DNA from 2 places in the Vibrio spartinae genome. Region 2 is predicted to be linked to the other one. Evidence: predicted binding sites of a transcription regulator. Region 2 holds the regulator's gene; the other holds the start of a gene.

Region 1 (2,648 bases), 590 kb from region 2:
AGAATGGCCGCCTTTGAGGCCTTTGAGCTGGAGTTTACGGACTACATGGTTTGCCGGAACTTGACTGCGTTCAATATCAAACGCGAGTAAGCCGTTAATTCCACCGGCACACCCGACGTAAACTTCACCTTCCTGTTCTGAGTCGGTATTCAGCAAGATCTCTCCTTCCAGATAACCCGGTTCCAGACCAAATGCGCCGGTCATGCCAGCTTCTTCATTGATCGTTAACAACACTTCTAGAGGACCATGTTGGATATTGTCTGAAGCCAAAACAGCAAGACAGGTTGCCATCCCGATACCATTGTCTGCACCGAGAGTCGTGCCTTGAGCGGTGACCCAGTCACCATCAATATAAGGACGAATTGGATCCTGTGCGAAGTTGTGAACCGTCTCCTCATTTTTTTGTGGCACCATATCCAGATGCGCTTGTAGCACGACACCTTTACGGTTATCCATGCCTGATGTCGCTGGTTTCTTAATAAAAATATTACCCGTTGGATCGCGCCTGACATCGAGTGATTGTTCCTGAGCCCATCCGATAATGTATTGAGCTAGATTTTCTTCATGATATGAAGGGTGCGGGATAGAACATATTTTATCGAAAAACGTCCAGACGAGAGAGGGTGAAAGATGACTAATTTCGGATTGGAATTCTGACACTGAAGACTCCTGTTCCACAAGGTGGTCGATGAAAAGTGGATCAAATCAAACTGAGTTGGTGCTTAATGCTCGCCGGTACTGGAGAATTCGTTTGTACTGAAGACCATGCGCACCAGCCGATAGCAAGAGAATATCACCCTCATCATGCAGGGGATAGCATGAGACATGTTTTTTTAAAAACCAGATATGGGTCTCATTGATTACAATTCTTACACTTAAGAAGTAAATTTTCACAATACGGTCTATTTTTGGTAATTAAATTACATATATCTCAATAAAAAAGTCGCTGTCATTCGATTTTCTTGTTTTTATTTCGTCATTGTTGTAATAAATTTTCTTTATGGTATATTCAATACTGTTTGCTATGCTTCTATTTAACCCATTTATTGAGTTGCCTGAATGAAGCGTTCCCCCTGCGAAATTGATGGGGAGAGATTCGGGACTCTGACTAGACCAATTTGCTTTGATGGTCTGTTGTAGAATTGGACACGATGGAAACTTGCAGCTCGGACATTTTTGTTCACCCCTAATTTTTATTGGAAGATTTTGATCTCTTTCCAACGCCACTTCACATGAAGTGGCGTTTTTTTATCCTTTTGCATGATATTGTCTGGGCTGACTCGGTTCGTCATGCGGATGCCCCGTGCATTTTTGATGACTTTTGTCGCGTAAATAGGAATATTTACAAGGTTTCATAAACTTGACTATTAGGTCAGTTTTTATATGAATTACGCTAGAATTTGCCGTCTTTACTCTCTATAATCGCCTCCCAATCGTTTACGCAACCGTTTACTTGTATCTATATAGGAACCATCATGCTCGAGAAGCTATTTAAACTGAGTGAACATGGTACAACCATGCGAACAGAAGTCATTGCGGGAATTACGACTTTTCTGACCATGGCTTATATCATTTTTGTTAATCCAGCGATCTTAGCCGATACAGGAATGGATCGGGGCGCCGTTTTTGTTGCAACCTGTTTGGCAGCAGCTGTTGGTTGCTTCATCATGGGATTTATCGCTAATTATCCGATTGCGCTGGCACCGGGAATGGGGCTGAATGCATTTTTCACCTATACCGTTGTGCTTGGTATGGGGTATACGTGGCAGGTTGCTTTGGCTGCGGTATTTGCTTCAGGCGTATTGTTCATCATACTGAGTTTATTTAAGATTCGAGAATGGATTATCAATTCGATTCCGATGTCTTTAAGGACCGGGATTTCAGCGGGTATCGGTTTATTTCTTGCTTTTATTGCATTAAAAAATGCAGGCATCATCGTTGATAACCCAGCCACACTGGTTTCTCTTGGCAATATTACCTCGCTTCACTGTGTCTTAGGCGCTCTCGGTTTCTTCCTCACGATCGCTCTGGTTTATCGCAACGTCAAAGGCGGTGTGATGATTTCTATTCTGGCGATCAGTGCAATTGGCTTGATGCTTGGTGATGTCCATTGGGCTGGCGTGGTTTCGATGCCACCAAGTATTGCGCCGACATTTTTACAACTAGATTTTTCAGCGTTATTAGATGTTGGGATGATCTCGGTTGTATTTGCATTCTTGTTCGTGGATCTGTTTGATACTGCCGGAACATTAGTGGGTGTTGCTCAAAAAGCAGATCTGATTGGTGAAGATGGAAAAATTCCTCGTCTGAACCGGGCGTTATTGGCTGATTCTTCAGCAACGGTTACAGGTGCATTGTTCGGAACATCGAATACGACCTCTTTTATTGAAAGTGCTGCTGGTGTTGCGACTGGCGGACGAACTGGATTGACGGCTGTTGTTGTTGGAATTCTCTTCCTGTTTGCTTTATTCTTTGCGCCTCTTGCAGGGATGATTCCCGCCTACGCAACCGCAGGTGCGCTCCTTTATGTTTCTATTTTGATGCTATCTGGGTTGGTGAGTATTGACTGGCGTGATCTCACTGAGGCTGCACCCGTTGTCGTGACTTGTTTAATGATGCCTCTCACATCTTCAATTGCAGAAGGTATC
Region 2 (25,539 bases):
AGGTTTCTGAAGAAGCGAGACACTGGCTGGCACAGAAAGGTTACGATAAAGAGATGGGCGCACGTCCGATGGGACGAGTCATTCAGGAAAAACTGAAAAAACCACTGGCAAACGAATTACTGTTCGGTGCTTTAGTGGATGGTGGTACCGTGAAAGTTTCTCTGAAAGATGACGAGCCTGTGTTTGAGTACATCGGAGCAAAAGAAGCCGCAGTTCATTAATCATTTGTGGATTGAGGTGATAAAAAACGGAGCATTTTGCTCCGTTTTCTTTTGGCAGACTACTTGAGGGATTAACGGGCGCGGAAGACGATACGGCCTTTAGATAAGTCGTAAGGTGTCATTTCAACCGTGACTTTGTCTCCGGTAAGAATACGAATGTAGTTCTTACGCATTTTTCCTGAAATATGTGCAGTAACGACGTGGCCGTTTTCCAGTTCAACCCGGAACATTGTGTTAGGTAATGTATCAAGAACCGTTCCTTGCAGCTCAATTACGTCTTCTTTAGCCATTTAAATCCTCTTCAAAATGTGGCGAAAAATCCGGCATATATTTTGCCGTCATCTCTGAAAATAGTAAAGTTGCGCGTATTCTACCCTTGCCAACGTTGATTTACTAGCCTTTGATGCGGTTGAAAGCGTGTTTTATAATTCATTGCCGGACATTCATCGATCTGATAACCCAGATAGAGCCAAGTTTTTTGCTGTTGATGGCAATATTGAGCCTGCAACAGGACAGCCAGTGTCCCCAGTGAAAGCTTCTCATCAGGGTCATAAAACGTGTAGAAAGCGCTTGCGCTTTGCGGCAAGAGATCAGTGACGGCAATCGCAACAAGTTGTTCTGCCTTATAAATATGCAGGTAAACTGTCTTGAGCCAACTACAGGAAGAAAACTGGGCGAAATCTTCTCGGTTGGGGGGATACATGGAGCCATGATGGTGACGCTGGTTGATGTAGCGTTTGTATAGAGAGTACCAGTCTGGATCCAGACTTTCTTTGACTTCCCAGTGAAACTGATTCGACTTATTTAAGAGGCGTTTTTGACTTCTGCTGAGATCAAATGCGGTGATCGACACTCGAATCGCCTGACACAGCTGGCAGTTATCACAATGAGGTTTATAGATTGTATCACCACTTCTTCTGAATCCGTTGGCGAGTAACATTTCATACTGGGTAGGTGTATGTAGATCTCCATCCATAGCAATCGCGACACGCTCTTGCCGGTCCGGTAAGTAGCTGCATGAATGACTATGGCTTAATCCAATTCGTATATTTTGCATAAAATTCGATCAGTCTGCTGATAGGCCCAATGATATCCACTGTGGTGAATAACAGCTGGGATCTATCTCTTTATATTTAAGTTTGGATAATGTTTTTATAAATTGGTCACGCTCAAACTCTTCAGCACCCAAAGATGCCAAATGGGAATTCATGACCTGGCAATCGATAAGTTGCCCGCCATGCCGGGAAAAATGCCGACAGAAGGCCCATAACCCGATTTTAGAGGCGTTGGTTTTCAAACTGAACATGGACTCACCGCAAAAGAGCTGTCCGATTTGAATCCCATATAAACCACCAATAATTTCTGAATCCTGCCAGACTTCAATTGAGTGACAGTAGCCTAAGCGAGACAGCCGTTGGTAAGCCGCTTTCATTTCAGGCGTTAGCCAAGTCTCTGCGGGGGCGCGTGTATCCGCACATAATTCTATGATTTTATCAGTACACTGATTCATACTGATGGCATAGCTCGCTTTTCTCTGAAATTTACGGAGACTTTTGGCTGGTTTAAATGTCTTAGGTGAGATAATAGCTCTTGGGGAAGGGCTCCACCACAGAATCGGTTCCCCGGGGCTATACCAGGGAAAGATGCCAGAACGGTATGCAGCAAGAAGCCGATCCGGATGGAGATCGCCACCAAAGGCCAGCAACCCGTTTGGATCGTCTAGTGCTTGATTGAGCGGTGGGAATGAGTATTCATCCATGGCTAGTTCTGGGAGATAGATTGTCATATCAATTCAGTTCATCGGAGATCTATTTATGCGCTTGTTAATCCTGATCTTATTTGTTTTTCCTCTGATTGCAAATGCTGCTTATGAAAGAAATGTTGCGCGTCCAGTGAATCAAGTCGTTTTTGGTCAGATTGAGTCGGTCCGTTATTTTTCTCAGACAGAAGTGGTCCACGCTCGTGCCAATGGTTGGGAAACCTTCATCGGTGCCGTCGCTGGTGGTATCATTGGCCACCAATTTGGTGATGGACACGGTCAGTCATTGGCGACGATTGTGGGCTCGATTGCTGGTGGCGGTATTGCCCGGCATCATGCGAATCGCTCTTATCAAAGAGAGGATAAGGCGGTTGAATTATTGATCAAAGTTGAAGGGAAACGGTATATCGATGTGATTCAGGAGGTCGATCCCAATATGATTTTTACTCAGGATGAGCGGGTTCGTATTCTTTACTTTGATGATGGCGTTCGCGTCGATAAAGTCTATTAAGCTCAGAAGGCCGATTCTAACAAGGTGTCTTTTCTATGAATTGATGTTTTTGAGACTAGTTTTCACTCAGGAATTTCGATAGTCTCACTATACGAAAAATTTTCACTGCTCATCAACATAAACACGAGTGGTGCAAGGAAAACAATCTTTAGATGGAAAGCCTTACATTACAACCGATCAAAAGTATTCAGGGTGAAGTCAATTTACCCGGTTCAAAAAGTGTATCCAACCGAGCGCTACTTTTAGCCGCTTTAGCTAAAGGGACGACGCGTCTGACCAATCTGCTCGATAGTGATGACATCCGCCATATGTTGAATGCATTGAAATCACTAGGGGTATCCTATCGTCTTTCTGAGGATAAAACAGTTTGTGAAGTGGATGGACTGGGCCATGCCTTCCAATCAGAAAGTGATGTTCTGGAACTGTTTCTCGGTAATGCCGGTACAGCGATGCGCCCTTTAGCAGCGGCTTTGTGTCTGGGGACCGGCTCTTATACGCTGACCGGTGAACCGCGGATGAAAGAGCGGCCGATTGGCCATTTGGTCGATGCACTACGTCAGGCGGGTGCGGATATTCAGTATCTGGAGAATGAAAATTTTCCGCCACTACGGATTCGTGGTACGGGGCTGAAAGGTGGGACCGTTCGTATTGACGGGTCTATTTCCAGCCAGTTTCTGACGGCCTTTCTTATGTCTGCACCGTTGGCTGACAGTGAAACACGTATTGAGATTGTTGGTGAATTAGTCTCTAAACCCTATATCGATATTACGCTGCACACGATGGCTACATTTGGTGTCTCCGTCACCAATAACGATTATCGCGAGTTTATCATTCAGGGTGAGCAGTCCTATGTATCGCCCGGTGATTTTCTTGTTGAAGGCGATGCTTCGTCGGCCTCTTATTTTCTTGCCGCTGCTGCGATTCAAGGTGGCTCGGTGAAAGTCACTGGGATTGGTAAAAATAGTATTCAGGGTGATATTCACTTTGCTGATGCACTAGAAAAAATGGGCGCTAAAATTGAGTGGGGAGATGACTATATCTGTGCTCACCGTGGTACGTTACAGGCTGTCGATATGGATTTCAATCATATTCCTGATGCAGCAATGACGATCGCCACCACGGCGTTGTTTGCTGAAGGTACGACTGCCATTCGTAATGTGTATAACTGGCGAGTGAAAGAAACTGACCGTCTGACTGCGATGGCAACGGAACTCCGTAAAGTCGGTGCTCAGGTTGAAGAAGGGGAAGACTATATCATGATTACCCCACCAGCGGTTTTGCAACATGCGGCAATTGATACCTATGATGACCATCGTATGGCAATGTGCTTTTCACTGGTTGCTTTGAGTGAGACACCGGTGACGATTAATGATCCGGGGTGTACGTCGAAGACTTTTCCTGATTATTTTGACCGTTTGCAAGGCTTAAGTTGTTCGCATAATGCGTAATAACGGATGACAGAGCGCAGTCAATCGCATCAGGATATCAAAATATGCCGCTTACCTGACGTAAGTGGCATAAATCAATGATATGAATGCGCTTCTATCGTGTTGCGCTGGCCTCACCCTGAAGCGTAAATTCTTTAGACAGTTGATGCGCTAAATATTTGAACATATTAAATACTGCGGTTGTTTTTGTCGTCGGTAAGCCTTGTTCATCGAGAAAATAGTTGCCTTTAAATACCAGTACACCGTCTTTTTCTGCAACGGACTCTGCACGCATCCCTTCAATGTAATGTTCATGTTCCTGAATCAATTGATTGGCAATCATTAGTAGATCTGAAGTGGAAATGGCTTTTTTATCGTTCATTCGTACCTCCTTTCATCCAAGTCGGCCCATTTTATACCGAAATGGCGCTGATATGCAGTTTTTGTGAGGAAGGGCTCGTTCAGAAGGCAGAATTACGGTCGCTATCATGGCTTATTCTGTGACTTATCCCATAGAACGGTGGATTTTTTTCGAGAGATGTCGAGAGTCCATTTAGTATACGCAGGCAGTTTGAGATAGCCGTTTGAGAATGTGCACCAGCATGCAAGGCGGTTTCCTGAGTGAGATTACCTGAGTGTATATCTGAGTTTTAGACTAAGCTAAAATTCGATTCGGACAATTGTCGAGCAATTAAGTATCAATTTGCAAAAACAGGTTGATCTTCTTGTTATCTCGCTCGATAGTAAAAAGAAGTCTAATTTTGAGTGTAATTGCGACCAAGTTCGCATTTGGATTAAGGACATTTGAGTCAATTATGGGTAAATCACTGGTTATAGTGGAGTCTCCAGCCAAAGCTAAAACGATTAATAAATATCTTGGCCGAGACTATATTGTGAAGTCTAGTGTCGGTCATGTCCGAGATCTTCCTACCTCTGGTCAAGCAAGTTCAACCAAAAAATCAACACCCGTTTCAACGAAACATTTAAGTGCAGAAGAGAAAGAACGTTTAAAAAAAGAAAAAGAACGCAATGCACTGATTAAAAAAATGGGGGTTGATCCTTATCATGATTGGGAAGCGAATTATCAGGTGCTTCCGGGTAAGGAAAAAGTCGTTTCTGAACTTCAGAAGTTAGCAAAAGATGCTGACTGCGTTTACCTCGCAACGGATTTGGACCGCGAGGGGGAAGCAATAGCATGGCATCTACGCGAAATTATCGGTGGAGAAGAAGACCGCTACAAACGCGTTGTCTTTAATGAAATCACCAAGAATGCGATCCAGCAGGCCTTCCATGAGCCCGGTGAACTGAATATGGATGGTGTGAATGCTCAGCAGGCACGTCGTTTTATGGATCGTGTTGTGGGGTTCATGGTTTCTCCGCTGTTGTGGAAGAAAGTTGCTCGTGGCTTGTCTGCGGGTCGGGTTCAGTCCGTGGCAGTCAAGCTACTGGTTGAAAAAGAGCGAGAAATTAAGGCATTTGTGCCGGAAGAGTTTTGGGATATCCATGCTGATACTCAAACCCCGCATGGCAAAGACTTGCGCTTGCTCGTCGCACAGAAAGATGGTGTGGCATTTAAGCCATTGAATGAGCAGGATGCAAAAACAGCGGTTCGCGTGCTTGAGTCGGCACAATATGAAGTGTGTAAGCGGGAAGACCGCCCCACATCGAGCAAACCTTCTGCACCATTTATTACCTCGACATTGCAACAAGCGGCAAGTACGCGTTTGGGATATGGTGTGAAGAAAACCATGATGCTCGCGCAGCGTTTGTACGAAGCGGGTTATATCACTTATATGCGGACGGATTCGACGAATCTGAGTTCCGAAGCTGTTGATGCGGTTCGGGATTATGTGCAGACAAATTTCGGGGAAGCATATTTACCCGATGGTCCCAATGTGTATGGCAGTAAAGCGGGGGCGCAAGAGGCCCATGAGGCGATTCGTCCTTCAGATGTCAATGTGTTAGCGGATACGCTGGAAGGGATGGAAGCCGATGCACATAAACTATACACATTAATCTGGAATCAGTTTGTTGCTTGTCAGATGACGCCAGCACGCTATGATTCAACCACAATTAGTGTGAAAGCGGCTGAATATACCCTCAAAGCGAAAGGGCGTATTCTGAAGTTTGATGGTTGGACTCGTGTTCAGAGACCGATGGGTAAGAATGAAGATCAAATTCTGCCAGGTGTGCAAATTGGAGAAACGCTATCTTTAGACGCATTGGATCCGAAGCAACACTTTACCAAACCACCAGCAAGATATACCGAAGCCGCGCTTGTAAAAGAGCTTGAGAAACGCGGGATTGGTCGTCCATCGACTTATGCGTCGATTATCTCCACAATCCAAGATCGCGGCTACGCAAAAATTGAGCAACGGCGTTTCTATGCTGAAAAAATGGGTGAGATTGTCACTGATCGTTTAGATGATAGTTTCAATGACCTGATGAACTATGATTTTACTGCCCGAATGGAAGAGAAGCTGGATCAGGTTGCCGAAGGGAATGTGAAATGGAAAGGTGTTCTTGATAATTTCTTCAGTGATTTTTCCGTCTCTCTGGGACTAGCAGAGAAGCAGGAAGAAGATGGTGGTATGAAGCCGAATCATATCGTTCTGACGGATATCGAGTGTCCGACATGCTCTCGGCCGATGGGGATTCGTACCGCGTCCACTGGGGTATTCCTCGGATGTTCTGGATATGCTTTACCACCAAAAGAACGTTGTAAGACGACGATTAATTTGGGGGATGAGGATGGGGTGATTAATGTCCTTGAAGAGGATGTTGAAACTGCGGCCTTGCGGGCAAAGAAACGTTGTCCTATTTGTGAAACTGCCATGGATGCTTATCTGATTGATGATAAGCGAAAATTACATGTCTGTGGTAACAACCCGAATTGTGACGGTTATATCGTCGAACATGGTGAATTTAAGGTTAAAGGATATGATGGGCCCGTTGTCGAGTGTGACAAGTGTGGCGCAGATATGGTGCTGAAAAATGGTCGTTTCGGCAAATATATGGGATGTACCAATGAGTCGTGTAAAAATACCCGAAAAATTCTGAAAAATGGTGAGGTTGCCCCACCGAAGGAAGAACCGGTTCATTTCCCAGAGTTACCCTGTGAGAAATCGGATGCTTATTTTGTCTTGCGTGATGGCGCATCCGGACTGTTTATGGCTGCCAGTAACTTCCCGAAATCGAGAGAAACTCGGGCACCGCTAGTTGAAGAATTTGTGCGTTTTGAAGAACGAATTCCTGATAAGTTTAAGTATTTGGCTTCTGCGCCAACCCATGACCCTGATGGGGCTCCCGCCGTTATTCGGTTTAGCCGTAAATCGAAAGAGCATTATGTGCGTACGGAGGTTGACGGCAAACCCACCGGCTGGACTGTTCTGTATGTCGATGGTCAGTGGCAGGTCACAGATAAGAGAAAAAAAGCAAAATCATAATGAACTAAGGCAGCAATTCGCTGCCTTTTTTATATTATCACTTATGTATTTTTGGGAAGTATCGGGAGCGGGTAGGGAGGCTTAGTCATGTTCTCATACGAATCCCTTGTTCTGCACCGTAGCATGATGCTCATAATATTCTTACTTTTTTTACTTTCTGTGAACTCGCTTGGGAGTTGGAAACGCTAACCGATAGGTGCTTCACTAGTTTGATGTTTCAGTTTTGTATTCTGTGATAATCCCGATAAGTTATAAACAACGTGTTGCATCATTTTTTTGTGACATTAAAGAAAGAGTAAGTACCGACCTATGGCACTAGGTTGTAGCAAATTATAAAAGGTAATATGGAGTTTCAATCATGGCTGGTGTATTGAGTATGATCTTAGCTGGTGGTGAGGGCTCTCGGCTGAGACCTTTAACTGAAGGCAGAAGTAAACCCGCAGTTCCGTTTGGAGGAAGCTATCGGTTAATTGATTTTGCTCTGAACAACTTTGTGAATGCGGATTTAATGCGTATTTACGTATTAACCCAATTTAAGTCCCAATCACTTTATGTCCACCTGAAAAAAGGTTGGAATGTGTCTGGTATTACGGATCGATTTATTGATGTTATTCCTGCTCAGATGAGAGATGGGAGACGTTGGTATGAAGGGACCGCTGATGCCATTTATCAAAATGTTCGTTTCATCGAACTTGCCTCACCTGATTATGTTTGTATATTCGGCTCGGATCATATCTATAAAATGGATGTTCGCCAGATGCTGGATTTCCATAAGCAAACAGAAGCTCATTTGACCGTCTCTGCGTTACGAATGCCAATCGAGGAGGCATCCCAGTTTGGTGTGATCGAAGTTGACCGTGATGGACGAATGATTGGTTTTGAAGAAAAACCGGATAAGCCTAAGCCGATACCCGGAGAACCGGAGTGGGCGTTAATTTCAATGGGTAACTATATTTTTGATGCAGACGTTCTTTGCGATGAATTGAAAAAAGATGCAGTCAATGAATATTCCAGCCATGATTTCGGGAAAGATATTATTCCGAAACTTTTCCCTGAAGGACATGTTTACGTTTACGACTTCTCGACAAATATAATCAAAGGTGAAAGACAAGCAACCTATTGGCGAGACGTCGGAACCATTGATTCTTACTGGGCTGCCAACATGGACTTGTTGAGTAATGAGCCCCTGTTTTCCCTGTACAATCGGAGTTGGCCACTACATACTTATTATCCACCGTTACCACCGGCAACATTTGTGGATGCCGATGAGCGCCGCGTCAAGATTACGGATAGCCTGGTATCGGGGGGGAGCTACATTCAAGGCGCGACGATTTTTAAATCAATTCTTGGCTATCGGAGTAATATTGCAGCTGGGTCGCATATCAGTGAATCTGTTATTTTAGGAGATGGAAAGATTGGTGCCGGTTGTACCATCAAACGGACGATTATTGATAAGCATGTTGAAATTGCCCCCGGCACCGTGATTGGTGAAGACTTAGAATTAGACAGGAAACGGTTCTATGTCTCTGAAGGGGGAATTGTTGTGATTGCAAAAGGAACGAAAGTTGGATTCTAACATGGAACAAATCGATGTATGGTTTACCGTTTCGGAAGTTGAAGGGATTATAAAAAGTGGTGGTTTGGCCGATGTTGCAAAAGCGCTCCCGACAGCTTTAAGTGGCATGGGACATTGCGTAAGAATTGTGTTGCCGGGTTATCGTCTCGTACCGGACAGAACTGATACCGCTGTGATTCTGGAGACTGAATTGTCTCACTGGCCTCATACGGCTTATCAAGTTCGTAAGTTTGACCGGAACGGTGTAGAAATTTACTTGATTGACTGTGATAAATATTTTGATCGACCGGAGTTGTATTCCGAACATAATCGGGCCTATGCCGATAATGGGGAACGCTTTGGATTTTTTTCTGCTGCGGCATTGGATGTTCTACCGAAATTGGGCATTCAGCCTGATATCATTCATGCCAATGATTGGCATACCGGATTTGTCCCTTTCTTATTAAAAACACGTTATGCCGACGATCCTTATTTTCAGCGGATGAAGAGCATATTGACGATCCATAATGCTCTATTTAAAGGGGTATTTTCTTATGATGAATTAGAAATTATCCCTGAATTGCATTTAAGTGGTATGGAGGTGCTACAGTATGGTCACGGTTATGTGAGTGCGCTCAGAGTTGGTATAGCGTATGCGGATAAGATTAATGCCGTCAGTCGTCACTATGCTGCTGAGTTACTGACACCACTTGGTGCCCACGGATTAGTCGATGATTTTGTCCGTCGTGAGAGAGATCTGTTCGGTATTGTTAATGGTTGTGATTACTCGGAGTGGGATCCTCGAATTGACAGTTATATTCCACGGAATTACACCAACGAGCCCGATTCCTTAAAAGAAGGAAAAGCAACCTGTAAACGTCAGCTACAAGAAGAATTGTTATTGCCCACCCGAGATGTCCCCGTGTTTGGAATGGTTTGTCGTTTGACCTATCAAAAAGGATTTCACTATTTGCTGCCGATTCTGGAACAGTTTCTGCGAAATGACGTGCAATTGGTGATTGTCGGAACCGGGGAGCCGGAAATAGCAAATCGTCTGCACCAGATCTCTGCGACATCATCACAAAAATTTGCGTTTGTTGATGCTTACAGTAACCGTTTCGCTCATTTGGTTGAAGCTGCCTCGGATTTCTTTGTGATGCCCTCTGAGTTTGAAGCGTGTGGATTAAATCAGATTTATAGTATGGCTTATGGCACGCTGCCGATTGTCCGAGAGGTCGGTGGGCTGAAAGACACCGTTTTTGACTATGACCATTTTCCTGATAAAGCGACAGGATTCAGCTTTGCTGAACCGACTTCGGAAGCATTACTCATTTGTATGCAGCGTGCATTACTGTTCTATTTGCAGCAACCAGAGAAAAAGTTAGATATACAGCTGCGTGCGATGCAGCAAGATTTTCGTTGGGAAGATTCTGCTCAACAGTATGTCCGGATGTATGAAGCCGCACTGATGGGCTACTCACATATGCATTGATTCTTATTCTATTGAGAAAAACGATTGAGTAAAAAAAAGCACCGTTGACGGTGCTTTTTTGTTCTGGCTCGACGAGAAAATGGGCGTTGTATACTCTGAAAAATGTATACGATAGTATAAATATTGTTCAATAAATTAAATTTGCCGAGCTAGCTCGTCGCGTCTTGCCTGAGAAATTACAGACCAGTGTTTTCCTTCGATCGCACCTTCTAATGCCCATAAGAGCTCTAATGGTGGCTGTGTAGAAGGATGAGAGCTCAAAATCGCTTTATATGCGCTGAGAGAACCTTTCTGATGAAGCTCTTCAACTGAATTAATCCCTGCTTTGCGTAGCATCCGTTCGGTTGCTAAACGAAGATTAGGCAGATCTTTCAATCGTTTCGGTTTTGTCTCTACATGGGTCGTTTTTTCATTTTTTGCATTCAAATAGGCTTGTTTCGCGATATTGAAAATCGTGTCCACATCATCCCAATAGTCTGCAGGAAGTGCAAAATACTTAGTCACAACAGGAAAGCCACGTTTTGTATACACATAAGGTTCAAAACCTTTTGCTTTAAACGTTTCCAGTGAGTGACTGTCTGCCCGTATATGTAGTTTGTCTTGAACGACAAGAGCGAACATTATATCGTTTACGAAAATACCAAACCCGCCGAACATTGAGCGTGATTTGACACGACCTAATTGTTCAAAAAGTCGCATTGAATCTCTAAGAATTGGTTTATCCATGCTTTACGTCTCGGTGTATTTTTAAATGAATACGCCACCAAAGTCAGGTCCGAGAATGTAGCAAAAGAATGCAGAAGATATGTTAACAGAACGTCAAATGATTGACGAACATGAGATGCATTTTTGCCATCGGTAACCCCGCTACCTACCATCTTCATGGTTTAGGCCGGAGGCTTTGCGTCCCATCTTTTCAGATGGTTTGCCCTGTGCGTGACACTTTTCCAGTACGGAATTATGAAGCAACTATACGAATAACCACTCCACAATGTGTGATTCTAGTCCAATTAATAAAGGTTATCAATAGAAAGAAAGTGGTTGGAGGAATGACCACTTTCCAATGGGGTGTTAATTTAGTGTTATTTTTTGTTTAAATCTTTAACGGTATTGCGTTCCACAATTTCAGGATGCATTTCAAACGTACGGCGTTCATGTTCTTTACTTTTGATCCGTTCCAATAAGATTTCAAAAGCGTTTTTCCCGACCCGACGTTTCGGTTGGTGGATGGTTGTCAATGGCGGAGAAAAATATTCAGAGATCTCAATATTGTCATAACCGATCACCGATATATCTTCAGGAACCTTGATGCCTCTCTGTTGTAAGCGACTCATGAGTCCTAAAGCCATCGTGTCATTGAAGCAAAAAACGGCAGTGGGCTGTTCATCCATCGCAATAATTTTGTCTGCAGCCAAGACTGCCGTATCACATTCGAAGTTGCCTTCCAGTATCCAGTTTTCATTTGGGGTCAAGCCTGCTTCAGCCATGGCTCTATAGAATCCTTGAATCCGTTCCTGACAAGCTGCCTTTGATAGATGTCCACTCAGACAAGCAATATCGCGGTGACCTTTATCAAGCAGGTACTTGGTTGCAAGGTAGCCACCTTCTTCTGAATTATCGATGATTTTGTCGGCTTGTGAGCTTTCAGGTCCCCAGTCCATGATGACTTTGGGAATATCATTATAGGCTTCTAGCATTTCTAGAAGCTCGGCAGTCAGGTCAGAACAGATGACTAACATGCCATCGACCCGTTTTTCAGCCAGCATCCGAATGTAGTCGCGTTGCTTTTCATATAAGCCACCGGTATTACATAAGATGAGCGTGTAGCCTTGTCGGTAGCAATAACTTTCAACACCATCAATGACTTCAGAGAAGAAGGGGTTGGTAGACTGGGTCACTAACATGCCGATTGTGCGCGTTGAGTTGCATTTCAGACTCCGAGCTACAGCACTTGGTGCATAGTTCAGTGTCTTCACGGCTGCCATGACTTTCTCTTGAGTCGTTTCTGCCACAAATCGAGTTTTGTTAATTACATGTGAAACTGTTGTTGTTGAAACTCCCGCCAAGCGGGCAACGTCTTTTATCGTAGCCATAGGTATTGTCCTGTCGCTTATGCTGAAGATCCAGCAATTCGGAGCAAATTACAATTGAATGTTTAGTTATGAAGATATTATCTATTTGTATAATCGGATAACCCGTACAGAAATAATATTCTGAGGTTATACTGCAATAAGGACAAAAACCGCTAAATTTAGCGGTTTTTGTCTGGTATAGAATATGCTTTAATCGCGAATTTTAGACTGCCGATTCAGTAATAGCAATTAAAATGAAGCATTCATCCCACGCGACTGCTGAATCCAGACTGAGAGTCTGATTCACATGAAGAGATAGCATCATGCTATGGCTCTTGTTGCAACGGTTCAGCGACGGTCGCTTCCTGATTGGCGACCCAGTTTTTCAAATAGTGCCAAAACCTTCCCAATGTTTCATACCAATATTTTTCTGTCTGCTCGAGATAAATCGCCTTAGGCGCATATTTTATCCACGGTTGCACTATATTTTTATAGGACAGGTAGTTGGTCGGTGCCGGGATCGGATTGAGTCCGGCAGATTGAAATTCATGCAACGCGCGATCCATATGACTGGCAGAGGTGACGAGCACTAATTTTCGTGGTCCGACAAAACTTGCGGCTAACTGGGCTTCTTCCCAAGTATCTTTGGCACTTTCCAGTAACACGATATCTGATTTTGCTACACCGAGTGATAAGGCAACTCTTGCCAGCATTCGGGCATGACTGAATCGGGTACCACCCGCATATCCGGAAAGAATCAGGCGAGATCCCGGATACATCCGCATGATTCGGATCCCTTCGGTAAGTCGCATCAGTGCTGAGCGACTGAGTTGAGATGTCGGTGGGAGTTGGTCATCAACGACATGACCGCTGCCGAGAACCATGATGTAGTCAATGCTACCCTCAACGGGTAAAAAGGCTGAATACTTGCGTTCCAATGGTGCGAGAAGGCGTTCTGAAACGGGTTGAAATGATGCTAGAAACAGCAACGTGTAGGAGAACAGAACAATCAGGCAACCGGTTTTCCTTTTTGTTGAAAACATAATCATCATGAGGCCAATAAAACCGATGATGAGCAAGGCGGGAAGGGGCATCATTAATGCAGCTATGATTTTTTTAAGCTCAAACATATAAGAAATAGTCCGAAAAAACAGCAATTGAGATTAAAAACGAATAATCCTCTTTATTCCTGCCATTCCTATGACAGAATAGCAGCACGATTCGTTATCATAACTCAAGCTACTGTGACTGAAGATCGCAATTTCGACGATATTGCCCACAAATTTGCAAAAAATATATATGGCTCTGACAAAGGTATGATCCGTCAGACCATCGTGTGGGAAGATATTCAAACTATTTTAACATCATTTCCTCCGGAACAGCTCCCACTTTCGGTGCTGGATGCCGGTGGCGGGCTGGCACAGCTATCGCAGCGACTCGCGAAGCAGGGACATCAGGTGACATTATGTGATCTTTCTTCTGAAATGTTGCAGTTGGCGCAAACCGATATTGAAAAAAATGGTCTGCTTGCGCAGTATCGCTTTGTCCATGCGGCAGTGCAGGATATGCAACAGCATCTTACTGATCCGGTTGACTTCTTGATGTTTCATGCCGTGATGGAGTGGTTAGTTGATCCGAAGGATGCGCTGGAAAAATTACTGACTCAGGTCCGGAGCGGTGGCGTTGCATCTATCATGTTTTACAATCATCACGGATTAGTGCTGAAAAATGTCATATGCGGGAATATTCCCCATGTGTTGGATGGTATGCCATATCGCAAACGATTTAAGTTGCAGCCGCAACAAGGCCTGAATCCAGAAGTGGTTTATCAATGGATAGAAGCTTGTGGATTCAGTATTGAAGGTAAAAGTGGTATTCGCTCGTTCAGTGATTACATTGGTAATCGCCAGAATATGGGGGAATACACTGAAGAAGATGTACTGGCGCTTGAAAGACAATTATGTCGGCAAGAGCCCTATTTATCTCTGGGCCGTTATATTCATGTATGGGCCAGAAAAAAGTAAAAATGATGGAAACAATGATAGACGAATTGGCGCAACAAGCCGAAGTACAACCAATCGATGAATTGGTTGGATGGGTCAGGCAGCATGACTTGTCTCTCAACCTAGATACCGAGCGACTCGCATTTTTGATTGCGATTGCCGTATTGAGTCGGGATCGATTTGATGACGAACTCGGTGAAGGGGAATTACATGATGCATTTGCAATCGTGACTCGGCTATTTGATGAAACCGGTGAAGCATCCGCTTTCCGGGCCAATAATGCGATCAATGAATTGGTTCACCAGCGGCTTATCCGCCGTTTTACCAGTGAGGTGACCGATGGGGCGAGTATCTATCGATTATCGCCATTGGCGATTGGTATCACTGATTATTATCTGCGCCATCGTGAGTTTTCCAAACTGAAACTGTCGATTCAGCTGTCGATTGTGGCGGATGAAATGGCAAAAGCCAAAGAAGCTGCTGAAAAAGGCGGTACCGAATCTCACTGGCAAAAGAATGTTTATGCCATCTTAAAATATTCCGTGGGTGAGATTTTTGATCAGATCGATCTCAACCAGCGGGTGATGGATGAGCAGCAACAAGAGGTCAAAGAACAGATTGCTCAGTTGTTGAACAAAGACTGGCGTGATGCGATTCAGAATTGTGAGTCGCTCTTGTCAGAAACGTCATCGACGTTGAAAGAGTTACAAGATACGCTCCAGACGGCTGGTGATGAAATGCAGACGCAGATCCTTGATATTCAGGAGTGTGTTTACGGTGAATCCGGACTGACGTTTATTGAAGAAACATTGTTTCAGTTGCAGATCAAACTTGACCGAATCATCAGTTGGGGGCAACAGGCCATTGATTTATGGATCGGTTACGATCGACATGTCCATAAATTCATCCGGACCGCGATTGATATGGACCAAAACCGTGCGTTTAGTCAGCGTTTACGTCAATCGATGAACGACTACTTCGAGGCGCCTTGGTTCCTTACTTTTGCCGATGCCGAGCGCTTTATCGACATGCGAGATGAAGCCTTGGTTCTCCGCGACGATGAAGTCACCGGGCAAGTCCCCGAAGATGTTGAGTATGAAGAATTTCAACAGATTAACGATGTGCTGGGAGAGCAGATCGGTGAGATGCTGATCGTGCATAAAGATCAAGGTACACCGATTGATCTCGGCATCATTTTAAAGAATTACCTCACAGAACATCCAAAAACGCATCATTTTGATTTAGCCAGAATCGTGGTCGATCAGGCCGTTCGGTTAGGATATTCAGCGTCTGATTATCAGGCGATTCAGCCGGATTGGCAGGCAATCAATGAATTTGGTGCAAAGGTACAAGCAAATGTCATCGACAGATATGAATGAACACATGCCAGAGAAACTGGTTAAAGCTCTTTCCAATCCGTTATTTCCGGCGCTGGATAGTTTATTACGTGCCGGCAGGCATGTTTCCGGTGAAGATATGGATAATCACACATTTTTGTCCGATTTTGAGCCTGAGCTGGCCCAATTCTATCAGCGTTATAATACCGAGCTGGTTCGTGCCCCCGAAGGTTTCTTTTATTTAAGACCGCGTTCCACATCATTGTTCAACCGGAGCGTGTTATCCGAACTCGATATGTTGGTCGGCAAGGTACTTTGCTTTTTGTATCTCAGCCCTGAAAGGCTGGCACATGAAGGGATTTTTACGTATCAGGAATTGTATGAAGAGTTGCTCACGCTGGTCGATGAGAAGAAGCTGATGCGATTGGTGACGTTCCGGGCCGGCGGGTCGGATCTGGATCGGGAAAAGCTGTTTGAAAAAGTCAGGACGTCCTTAAGAAAACTGCGCCGAATGGGCATGCTGGTCGTGCTGGGAGAAAGTGAAAAGTTTCGGATTACCGAAGCGGTCTTTCGTTTTGGTGCAGATGTCCGTGTCGGTGATGACATGCAGGCAGCACAATTGAGATTGATTCGTGACGGCGAAGCGGTCGTTCCTGGCCAAGACGTCCATGAAGGGGTGGAAGATACCGATGAGGCAGCAGCAGCGACCCCATCAGAAGCATTAACAGGATTTGAAGGTGAAGCATGATTGAAAGAGGTAAGTATCAATCGCTGACCATGATCAACTGGAACGGTTTTTTTGCCCGTACGTTTGATATTGATAATTTGGTCACCACGCTTTCCGGTGGGAATGGTGCGGGGAAATCAACCACAATGGCGGCCTTTATCACCGCGTTGATCCCCGATCAAAGCCTGCTGCATTTTCGTAATACCACTGAAGCGGGTAGTTCTCAGTCGTCGAGAGACAAAGGGTTACACGGCAAACTTCAACCCGGTACTTGTTATGCAGCGTTGGACGTTGTCAACTCCCGTAAGCAGAGAGTGTTGTTTGCTGTCAGATTACAACAGGTTGCCGGTCGGGACAAAAAAGTCGATATTAAGCCATTTTTGGTGCAGGGAATCCCCAGCCATGTCCGGCCTACTGACATTTTGATTGAAACACTCTCAGATCAACAGGCACGGGTTCGAACCGTCAGTGAAGTCAAAGATGCTGTCGCAGGCTTGGAAGGGACGCAGTTCAAAACATTTAGCTCAGTGGTGGATTATCACACCCAGATGTTTGAATTTGGCGTTGTACCGAAGAAAATGCGTTCGAGCAGTGACCGCTCCAAGTACTATCGTTTGATTGAAGCATCATTGTATGGTGGTATTTCCAGTGCGATAACACGCTCGCTGCGCGACTATCTGTTACCGCAAAATGGTGGTGTGAAAAAAGCGTTTCAGGATATGGAAGCGGCACTTCGGGAAAACCGGATGACGCTTGAAGCGATCAAAACCACTCAAGCAGATCGGGATTTGTTCAAACACCTGATTACTGAATCGACCAACTATGTTGCGTCTGATTACATGCGTCATGCGAATGAGCGTCGTAGTAAAGTTGAACAGGCACTTTCATTCCGTCAGACTTTGTTTGGTGCGCAGCAAACCTTAGTCACGCAAAGTGAGTTGTTGACTCGCGTGAAGGATGAACTGGATGAACTGACAGAGCAGGAATCGGCACTGGAGCAAGATCACCAGAGTGCATCTGATTATTTGCAACTGGTTCATAACGCTTTGCGTCAAAAGGAAAAAATTGAGCGTTATCGAGACGATCTGGAAGAGCTCAATGAACGGCTAGAAGAACAACTGATGGTGGTTGAAGAGGCTCAGGAACAGACGTATGAAGCTGAGCACAACGCCACGATTCTAGAAGATGAAGTCGATAGCCTGAAGTCGCAACTGGCTGATTATCAACAGGCGCTGGATGTTCAACAAACCAGAGCACTCCAGTATCAGCAAGCCGTTCAGGCACTCGAAAAAGCGAAGGCAGCACTGGATGATGAAAGCCTGACGGCTGAAAATGCGTCGCAGAAAATTCAGACCTTGAATCAATCACAGCACGAGATGACCGAGCGAGTCTTGCAACTGAAACATCGTCTGGACATGTCGGCTGCTGTCACATCTCAGTTTGAACAGGCATTTCAGTTCGTCCAATCCGTACTCGATGATGTGACTCGCCAAACGGCTCATGAACACGGTGTTACGCTGATTGAAAAATCACGACAGTGCAAGCAATTGATTGCGCAGGAAAACCAGTGGTACACACGTCAGAATGACGTTTCCCGTCAGTTAGAGCGGCAGAATCATATTACAGCACTGGCAGAGGCTCACCAACAGGAATATCAGGAAAGTCTTGATGATGAATCCGCGATTGATGAAGCGCGAGAGAAACATCAAGAAGTGCTGGATGTTGTCGAAGAAGAACTGATCGCGCTTCGTGAATCACGCAGTGATTTACGCCGCAATCAAGAGGATGTCCGGGCGCAAATTCAACGATTGGAAAAGATTGCACCGCAATGGATTGTCGCGCGTAATGCGTTGGATGATTTGCGAGAACAGAGCGGTGAAGCGCTGGAAAGCTCACAGGCGGTATTTTCTCATATGCAGCATACGCTGGAACGAGAAAAACAGCAGACATCAGAGAAAGAAAAATTAGCATTACAGCGTCACAATCTTGAGCAAGACATTGAACGTCTGGCTTCTCCCGGAGGGGCCAATGATGCCCGGTTGAAATCGCTGGCTGACTCATTAGGCGGCATGTTGTTATCTGAAATTTATGATGATATTACGCTGGAAGACGCACCTTATTTCAGTGCGATGTACGGCCCCGCCAGACATGCTATTGTTGTCTCTGATTTGTCAGAAATTCAGACGCGCTTGACTGAGCTGGATGATTGTCCTGAAGATGTGTACATCATTGAAGGGGATGTCGATGCTTTTGATGACAGCTCGTTTGATGCCGATGAACTAGAAGGTGCGGTATGTGTTCGTCTGAATGACCGTCAGATTCGTTATTCCCGTTTCCCTGAGATCCCTTTATTTGGTCGGGCAGCAAGAGAGCAGCGACTGGAACAACTGCGGAGTCAGCGAGATGATCTCGTTGAGTTGCACGCCAAAGCGTCATTTGATGCTCAAAAGCTCCAACGTTTGTATCAGGCCTATCAGACCTTTGTTGCTTCTCATATGACAACCGTGTTTGAAGCAGATCCGGAACAGGCACTTCAGACGTGCCGTGAACAGTTGAATCAGTTTAGTCGTTCTCTGACTGAGTTGGACCATCAGGAACAGCAATTACAGACGCGACAACAGCAGAGTAAAAATGCGTTATCACGCCTTGAAAAAGTGGCTCCATTTGTTCACTTGTTGGCCGATGACACATTACAGGATCAAGCCAATGAAATTGAAGAAAGGCTTGCAGAACTGGACGAGGCCAAACACTTTTTAACGCGATACGGTACGACAATTGAGCAATTGAGTCATTGTATCAATGCCCTCGAAAACGATCCGGAACAGTTTGATGCACTGGAAAGTGAGTATCACAGGGCTGACCAACAGTTGCAGCAGGTGAAAACCCAAATTTTTGCGATCTCAGATCTGATTGAGCGTCGCCATCATCTACAGTATTCCGATGCCGTGGCATTGGTGAATCAGGGCGATGCCCTGAGTGGACAACTGAAAGAAAAATTACAACTTGCTGAGTCACAACGTGGCACGGCAAGAGAAACGTTCAAACAGCGGCAGGGGCAGGTCAGTCAGTACAATCAGGTTCTGGCCTCACTCAAAAGTGCACATCAGTCAAAGCTCGAAACCGTGCAGGAATTTGAGCAAGAGTTACAAGAGCTGGGTGTGCACACCGATGCAAGCGCACTGGAACGGGCAGAAAGTCGTAAAAATGAGCTTTATGAGCGTTTGCATGTTTCCCGACAACGACAGAGTGAGCTAGAGAGAACGCGGACATCGACCGAGATGGAGATGACCTCGCTGAGCCGGCAATTGAAGAAGGTTGAGAAAGAGTATCGCGATCTCAGAACGTTTATTGTGAATGCCAAAGCCGGATGGTGCTCGGTGCTGAGACTGGCACGAGAGCATGATGTTGAGCGACGCTTACATCGACGGGAGCTGGCTTATCTGTCGGCAGGCGAGCTGCGTTCCATGTCCGATAAAGCATTAGGTTCTCTGCGTCTGGCGGTTGCCGATAACGAGACGCTGCGAGACGCTTTACGTCAGTCTGAGGATAATGCCAGACCGGAGCGTAAGGTACTCTTTTATATCGACGTGTATCAGCATCTACGTGAACGGATTCGGCAGGATATTATTCGCACCGATGATCCGGTTGAAGCGATTGAAGAAATGGAAGTTGAGCTTGGCCGATTGACGGAAGAGTTGACCCAGCGAGAATCACGTTTGGCAATCAGTTCTGAGTCGGTCGCCAATATCATTCTCAAGACGATTCAACGTGAGCAGAACCGAATTCGGATGCTTAACCAAGGTTTGTCCAATATCCACTTTGGTCAGGTCAACGGTGTGCGTTTGAATGTCAAAGTCCGCGAAAGTCATGAAATGTTACTGACAGGGCTATCGGAACAACAAGCGCAGCATCAAGATTTGTTCAACAGCCCGCGTTATACGTTCTCTGAATCCATGGCGAAATTATTCCAACGGGTCAATCCGCACATTGATATGGGGCAGCGTTCACCTCAGGTGTTAGGGGAAGAATTACTCGACTACCGGAATTATCTGGAACTGAATGTTGAAGTGAACCGGGGAGCGGATGGTTGGTTACAAGCCGAGTCTGGTGCGCTCTCGACAGGGGAAGCCATCGGGACCGGTCAGTCAATTCTGTTGATGGTCGTGCAGAGCTGGGAGGAAGAATCCCGTCGGTTGCGGAGTAAAGATATCGTACCGTGTCGTTTGTTGTTCCTCGATGAGGCAGCCCGTCTTGATGCCAAATCGATTTCAACACTATTTGAGTTGTGTGATCGGTTAGGCATGCAATTGTTGATTGCTGCACCGGAAAATATCAGTCCGGAAAAAGGCACCACCTATAAATTAGTGCGGAAGATTCACAAAAACCATGAACACGTTCATGTCGTTGGTTTGCGTGGATTCGGCCAGAATCATGCGGCTGAATCCGATGACCTGACGGCAGAGGCGTCCTGAGATTTGCCGGATTTATTGCTGGTCAGATAATAAAAAACCACCTAAAACAGGTGGTTTTTTCGTTTGAGCTGGTAATGTATTGAGTTAATCGATAGAGACGAATAATCGATCGCCATGCTTTTCAACCTTGGTTTCTCCCCAAACCTGTGATCTTGGGACATCTTTAACGATGATGTCTTTATCATGCCAGCCGTATTGATACAGATAAGGCTTGATATAGTGCAGTCTCAGGTTGGACAGATTCTTGAATGAATCGGAGCCGGTGAGTTTGTAGAAGTAAGCACTGGTTTTGGTTTCATCCACACTGACAATGATTTTTCTGAATTGCTGCGGTTGTTGCAGATAATCGTGGGTATCATGCTCAGTTACCATTTCAGCAAAAAGAATTCTTTTCTCGTTATAGCCATCGTTGTATTGATGCATCTGCCAGGCAAACGGGACAAATAAGGTTACCCACAATAGGGCTCTCCACCAGAAATGAGGAACCAACAAGATCAGCATCGCCATACCCAGTGGTAGAGTAATCCCGGAGCGGAGCGGTACTTTCACACCCAGAGGGATCACGCTGGCATAGATGGACAAGACCACCAGCAGAGCCACTAACGTGTATTTCAGATGATGCTTGAGTGCCCAGACCAAGGTGAGGGCGGCCGGGATATAGAACAGAGGGCTTAACGTTGCCAGATAGCGGGCATTGCGTTCAAAATTCCCCGCACTTTTCGCGATATTGGCGATAATACCGCTGATATCCGTCGATGGGGTTGATTTTCGCCACGACACAAACTCAATAAAGTGACCGGTGCCGTTCTGGAGCAGCGTATAGCCATACACACTTAAATTTGCGACAACGTAGCCGAGGGCGTAACCGGCAATCCAGAGACACAGAAATTGCAACAGACTGCGGAAGTTTTCTTCATTCAACTGACGGATAAAGAGTAAAGGCATCAGGAAGTAGAATGCAGGGTAGGTTGCAAACAACAAGATACCTGAAGTGAGTAAGATAACCGGGCGTGAATAGCGGTCTTTGATGCAACTGAACAAGGCCAGCATCAAAGTACCGGGGATCAGCGTCATCGGCCATTTGAACAACATGGTAAAATAGGGGACATTGACGACCAGCAGGGCAAAGCAGCAGGCGAGCCAGCGATCTTTCCTGACCCTCATGGCGACCTGATAACCAAACATGAAAATAAACACATTACATAAGGTACCGGCAACCACGGCAGGGACGAGGCGTAACGTGTCGAATAAAGCAAAATTAACCCAACGGCCTTCAGAGACAAATTTAGAGACATAACTGTCCATATAAGGCAGCGCATCATGTGCCACATTTTCTAGCATGGATTCATGTAAATTGAATACTGTCCATATCAGACCAAATGCCATAATACCCCATTTTAGCAGTGAGACAGTATTGAACGGATTGTATGGCATTGAGGGGGATGGAACATGATTATTGATCATTTGTCCTCCGAGAAGAAAACACGGTGCGATAACCAAGGTAGTTGATAGTCATCGAAACACCGATAGCAATCATCTGAGCAAAATAAACCCACATTGCGAATTGTTCGACCAACAGATACAACACGCCGGTACTACAGGCGAGAGATGATAGGTTGACCAGACAAAACGGCAATAGCTGACCGCGTCTCGCGGTGCTTTTGAACACAAAGCCCCGGTTCAGTATGAAACTGATCAGCATTCCGCCGACATAGGACAGAACCGATGCAACAATATAATAACCGAATAGCTGGTATAGAATGACGAATAGGATATAACTCGCCCCGGTATTCAACACGCCCACTAACGCGAAGCGAAGCGTTTGCTGAAATTCGGGGCGAATCCGGTTATTTAGCCACGGCATGTTTCTTGGTAGATTCAAGAGCTCTTCCTTTTTTCAGGACATAAAGCGGACGACCTTTCGCTTCATTGTAGATACGAGCGATATATTCACCGAGTATGCCAATTGAGATCAACTGTACGCCACCAATAAACAAGATCGCGACGAATAGCGAAGTCCAGCCGGAAACCCAGTGATCAGTCATGAGCCGGATATAAATGGAGTACATGAGCATCGCAAAGGCGACTCCGGAGCACAGAAATCCCATCATGATCGATAATTTCAGTGGTTTCACGGAAAATGAAAGAATGCCATCCAATGCGAATTTGAGCATTTTACTCAACGGATATTTTGATTCTCCGGCAAAACGGGGCGAACGTTGATAAAGAATCGACGTTTGGTTGAAGCCTATCCAGCTCACCATGCCGCGGATAAAACGCGCTTTTTCCGGCATGGCTGTCAATTGATCGACAACTTGTCTGTCCATGAGCCGAAAATCACCGGTATCTAATGGGATCGGGACTTCTGATAAGCGGTTGAGCATCCGGTAGAACAACTTGGCTGAAGCAAGTTTAAAGGCTGACTCGCCTTCCCGATGGTCACGTGTTCCGTAGACGACGTCATACCCATCTTCCCATTTAGCGATCATTTGCTCGATGAGTTTCGGTGGATCCTGTAAATCGGCATCAATTAACACCACGGCATCCCCGGTACTGGCGTCCAGTCCTGCGCTCACGGCTTGCTGGTGGCCGAAATTACGAGACAGAGAGAGCACTCTCACCTGGTGATATCGGCGACTATGTGCCAGTAACTGTTGTTCAGTGTCATCCGAGCTGCCATCATTGACAAAAATCAACTCAAAACGGTAGTCGGGAATTGCATTCGTGACGGAAATTAGCTCTTTGACCGTGAAATCAATCACTTCACTTTCATTGAAACAGGGCACAATCACGGATATTTTCTTTTTCATATTCATAGTCTGTCACATAGCTCCATCATGGATAACGACATGCAATCAGGCTAACAATCGAATGTAAAAATCATGCCAAAGTGAGGTGAAAAGATCTGCAATCTTGGCGATAGACGCCGGATGCCCCCTGATGCTATCTCACTTCGAGCTTTCTATAACGATAGAGAGATGCAGATAGGACAGGGGGCGGAGTACCGGCTTTATTGAGGTAAATGTTGTGAGGTTATTGAGGTAAATGTAGTGAGGTTGCCGCAAAATGCTTGCAGGCATATTCAACACGTTCCTGAGCGGTTAATGGTAATTCAGGTGAGCCAATATGTTCGATATGCCTGAGTCTGGGGAGCAAGCCAGCACCATTCGCGATCTGAATGGCAAGACCGGGACGGGCATTGAGCTCCAGTACCATCGGGCCTTTATTTTTATCCAGCACCATATCGGTTCCGATATAGCCTAACCCCGTCATTTCCCATGCGCGTGCGGCAAGTTCAAGCAGGCGTTGCCAGTGAGGCACATCCAATTCAATTAATGCTCGCCCTGTATCGGGATGATGTGTGACGGGCTGCCCGAACTGCACCGCTCGTACCGCCCGACCGGTCGCAATATCGATCCCGACACCAACTGCGCCCTGATGCAAGTTTGCTTTGCCGTCCGATGCCCGCGTGGAAAGACGCATCATGCACATGACAGGGTAGCCTTTGAACACAATGACCCGAACATCCGGTACACCTTCATAGCTGAAGCCGTCGAAACAGTCGTCAAACTGAATCAGGTTTTCGATGATCGCCACATCATTTTTCCCCCCCAGAGAAAAGAGCCCGGCAAGTGCATTACTGACATGTCTTTCCACATCTTCAGCACTTAATGTTGCGCCAGAAGGTTTGACATAAACACCGTTCTGATGGGAAGTCACGACCAAAATCCCTTTTCCGCCACTACCGCGGGCAGGCTTAATCACAAAACTTGGCCATTGCTGAACCAGTTGATGAATTTGTTTGACCTCATACTGGTTACGAATCACACCGATCAGTTGGGGCACGGTACATCCGGCTTTTTCGGCAATGATTTTGGTTTGGAGCTTATCATCAACTAAGGGATATTTAGATCGGTCATTATAACGACCAATATAACTATGGTTACGCTTATTCATCCCCAGAATCCCCTTATGCTTTAAGCGAAAAGGGGAGGTATATTTTTCAAAAATCATAGCTCATCTACCAGAGGTTTGAAGCGCTTTAATTCGCTGACACGATAGCCGGTATAAGTTCCCAGCAATAGAATGAGCGCCAACACAATCAACTGTAATCCGATAAAATTAAACGTGAGATGCTGAACATAGGTATTGGTCATTCCCAGGTAAACAAGAATGGCTGTAAACAGCGACCCACCGCCTTGCAGAAAGACCTCTTTGGCGCCGTCTTCTTCCCAGAGAATCGACATTCGCTCAATGGTCCATGAGAGAATAATCATCGGGAAGAAGGTAATCGTGAGACCTTCGGTAATCCCGAGCCGGAAGGAGAGCACCGTAAAGAGCGAAATAATCAGAATCACCGCGATGATGACCGCTGATATTCGGGCCACCAGCAACAGGTTCAGTTTAGATAGGTAACTTCGGATAATTAGTCCCGTACCAACAATCAACAGGAAACCGATAATACCGGTGAGCAGTTGTGTCTGGACAAACGCCACCGCGATCAAGACGGGCATAAA

Evidence for each region. The regulator PurR, encoded in region 2, represses purine synthesis genes. The targets are predictions, from matches to a motif close to TNANGNAAACGTTTNCNTNA.
Region 1: OCU60_RS13445 (NCS2 family permease) is a predicted target of PurR. The motif match lies at 1,438-1,457, and genes of this name have one in related genera.

What each region holds. Positions count from the first base shown of each region.
Region 1 covers NZ_AP024907.1:2,991,181-2,993,828, reverse strand. Annotated here, with positions in the region: gene OCU60_RS13450 (aminoacyl-histidine dipeptidase) at 1-660, opposite strand, end outside; gene OCU60_RS13445 (NCS2 family permease) at 1,476-2,648, shown strand, end outside.
Region 2 covers NZ_AP024907.1:2,390,623-2,416,161, reverse strand. Annotated here, with positions in the region: gene clpA (ATP-dependent Clp protease ATP-binding subunit ClpA) at 1-221, shown strand, start outside; gene infA (translation initiation factor IF-1) at 293-511, opposite strand; gene OCU60_RS10530 (arginyltransferase) at 592-1,278, opposite strand; gene aat (leucyl/phenylalanyl-tRNA--protein transferase) at 1,288-2,007, opposite strand; gene OCU60_RS10520 (outer membrane lipoprotein) at 2,036-2,491, shown strand; gene aroA (3-phosphoshikimate 1-carboxyvinyltransferase) at 2,644-3,939, shown strand; gene OCU60_RS10510 (YciN family protein) at 4,034-4,300, opposite strand; gene topA (type I DNA topoisomerase) at 4,734-7,364, shown strand; gene glgC (glucose-1-phosphate adenylyltransferase) at 7,723-8,940, shown strand; gene glgA (glycogen synthase GlgA) at 8,942-10,411, shown strand; gene OCU60_RS10490 (TfoX/Sxy family DNA transformation protein) at 10,547-11,137, opposite strand; cyclic di-GMP riboswitch class I at 11,266-11,351, opposite strand; gene purR (HTH-type transcriptional repressor PurR) at 11,494-12,504, opposite strand; gene elyC (envelope biogenesis factor ElyC) at 12,810-13,640, opposite strand; gene cmoM (tRNA uridine 5-oxyacetic acid(34) methyltransferase CmoM) at 13,728-14,507, shown strand; gene mukF (chromosome partition protein MukF) at 14,522-15,865, shown strand; gene mukE (chromosome partition protein MukE) at 15,843-16,571, shown strand; gene mukB (chromosome partition protein MukB) at 16,568-21,022, shown strand; gene OCU60_RS10455 (hypothetical protein) at 21,107-22,486, opposite strand; gene OCU60_RS10450 (GtrA family protein) at 22,476-22,904, opposite strand; gene OCU60_RS10445 (glycosyltransferase family 2 protein) at 22,870-23,832, opposite strand; gene OCU60_RS10440 (alpha-L-glutamate ligase-like protein) at 24,056-25,036, opposite strand; gene OCU60_RS10435 (inactive transglutaminase family protein) at 25,033-25,539, opposite strand, start outside.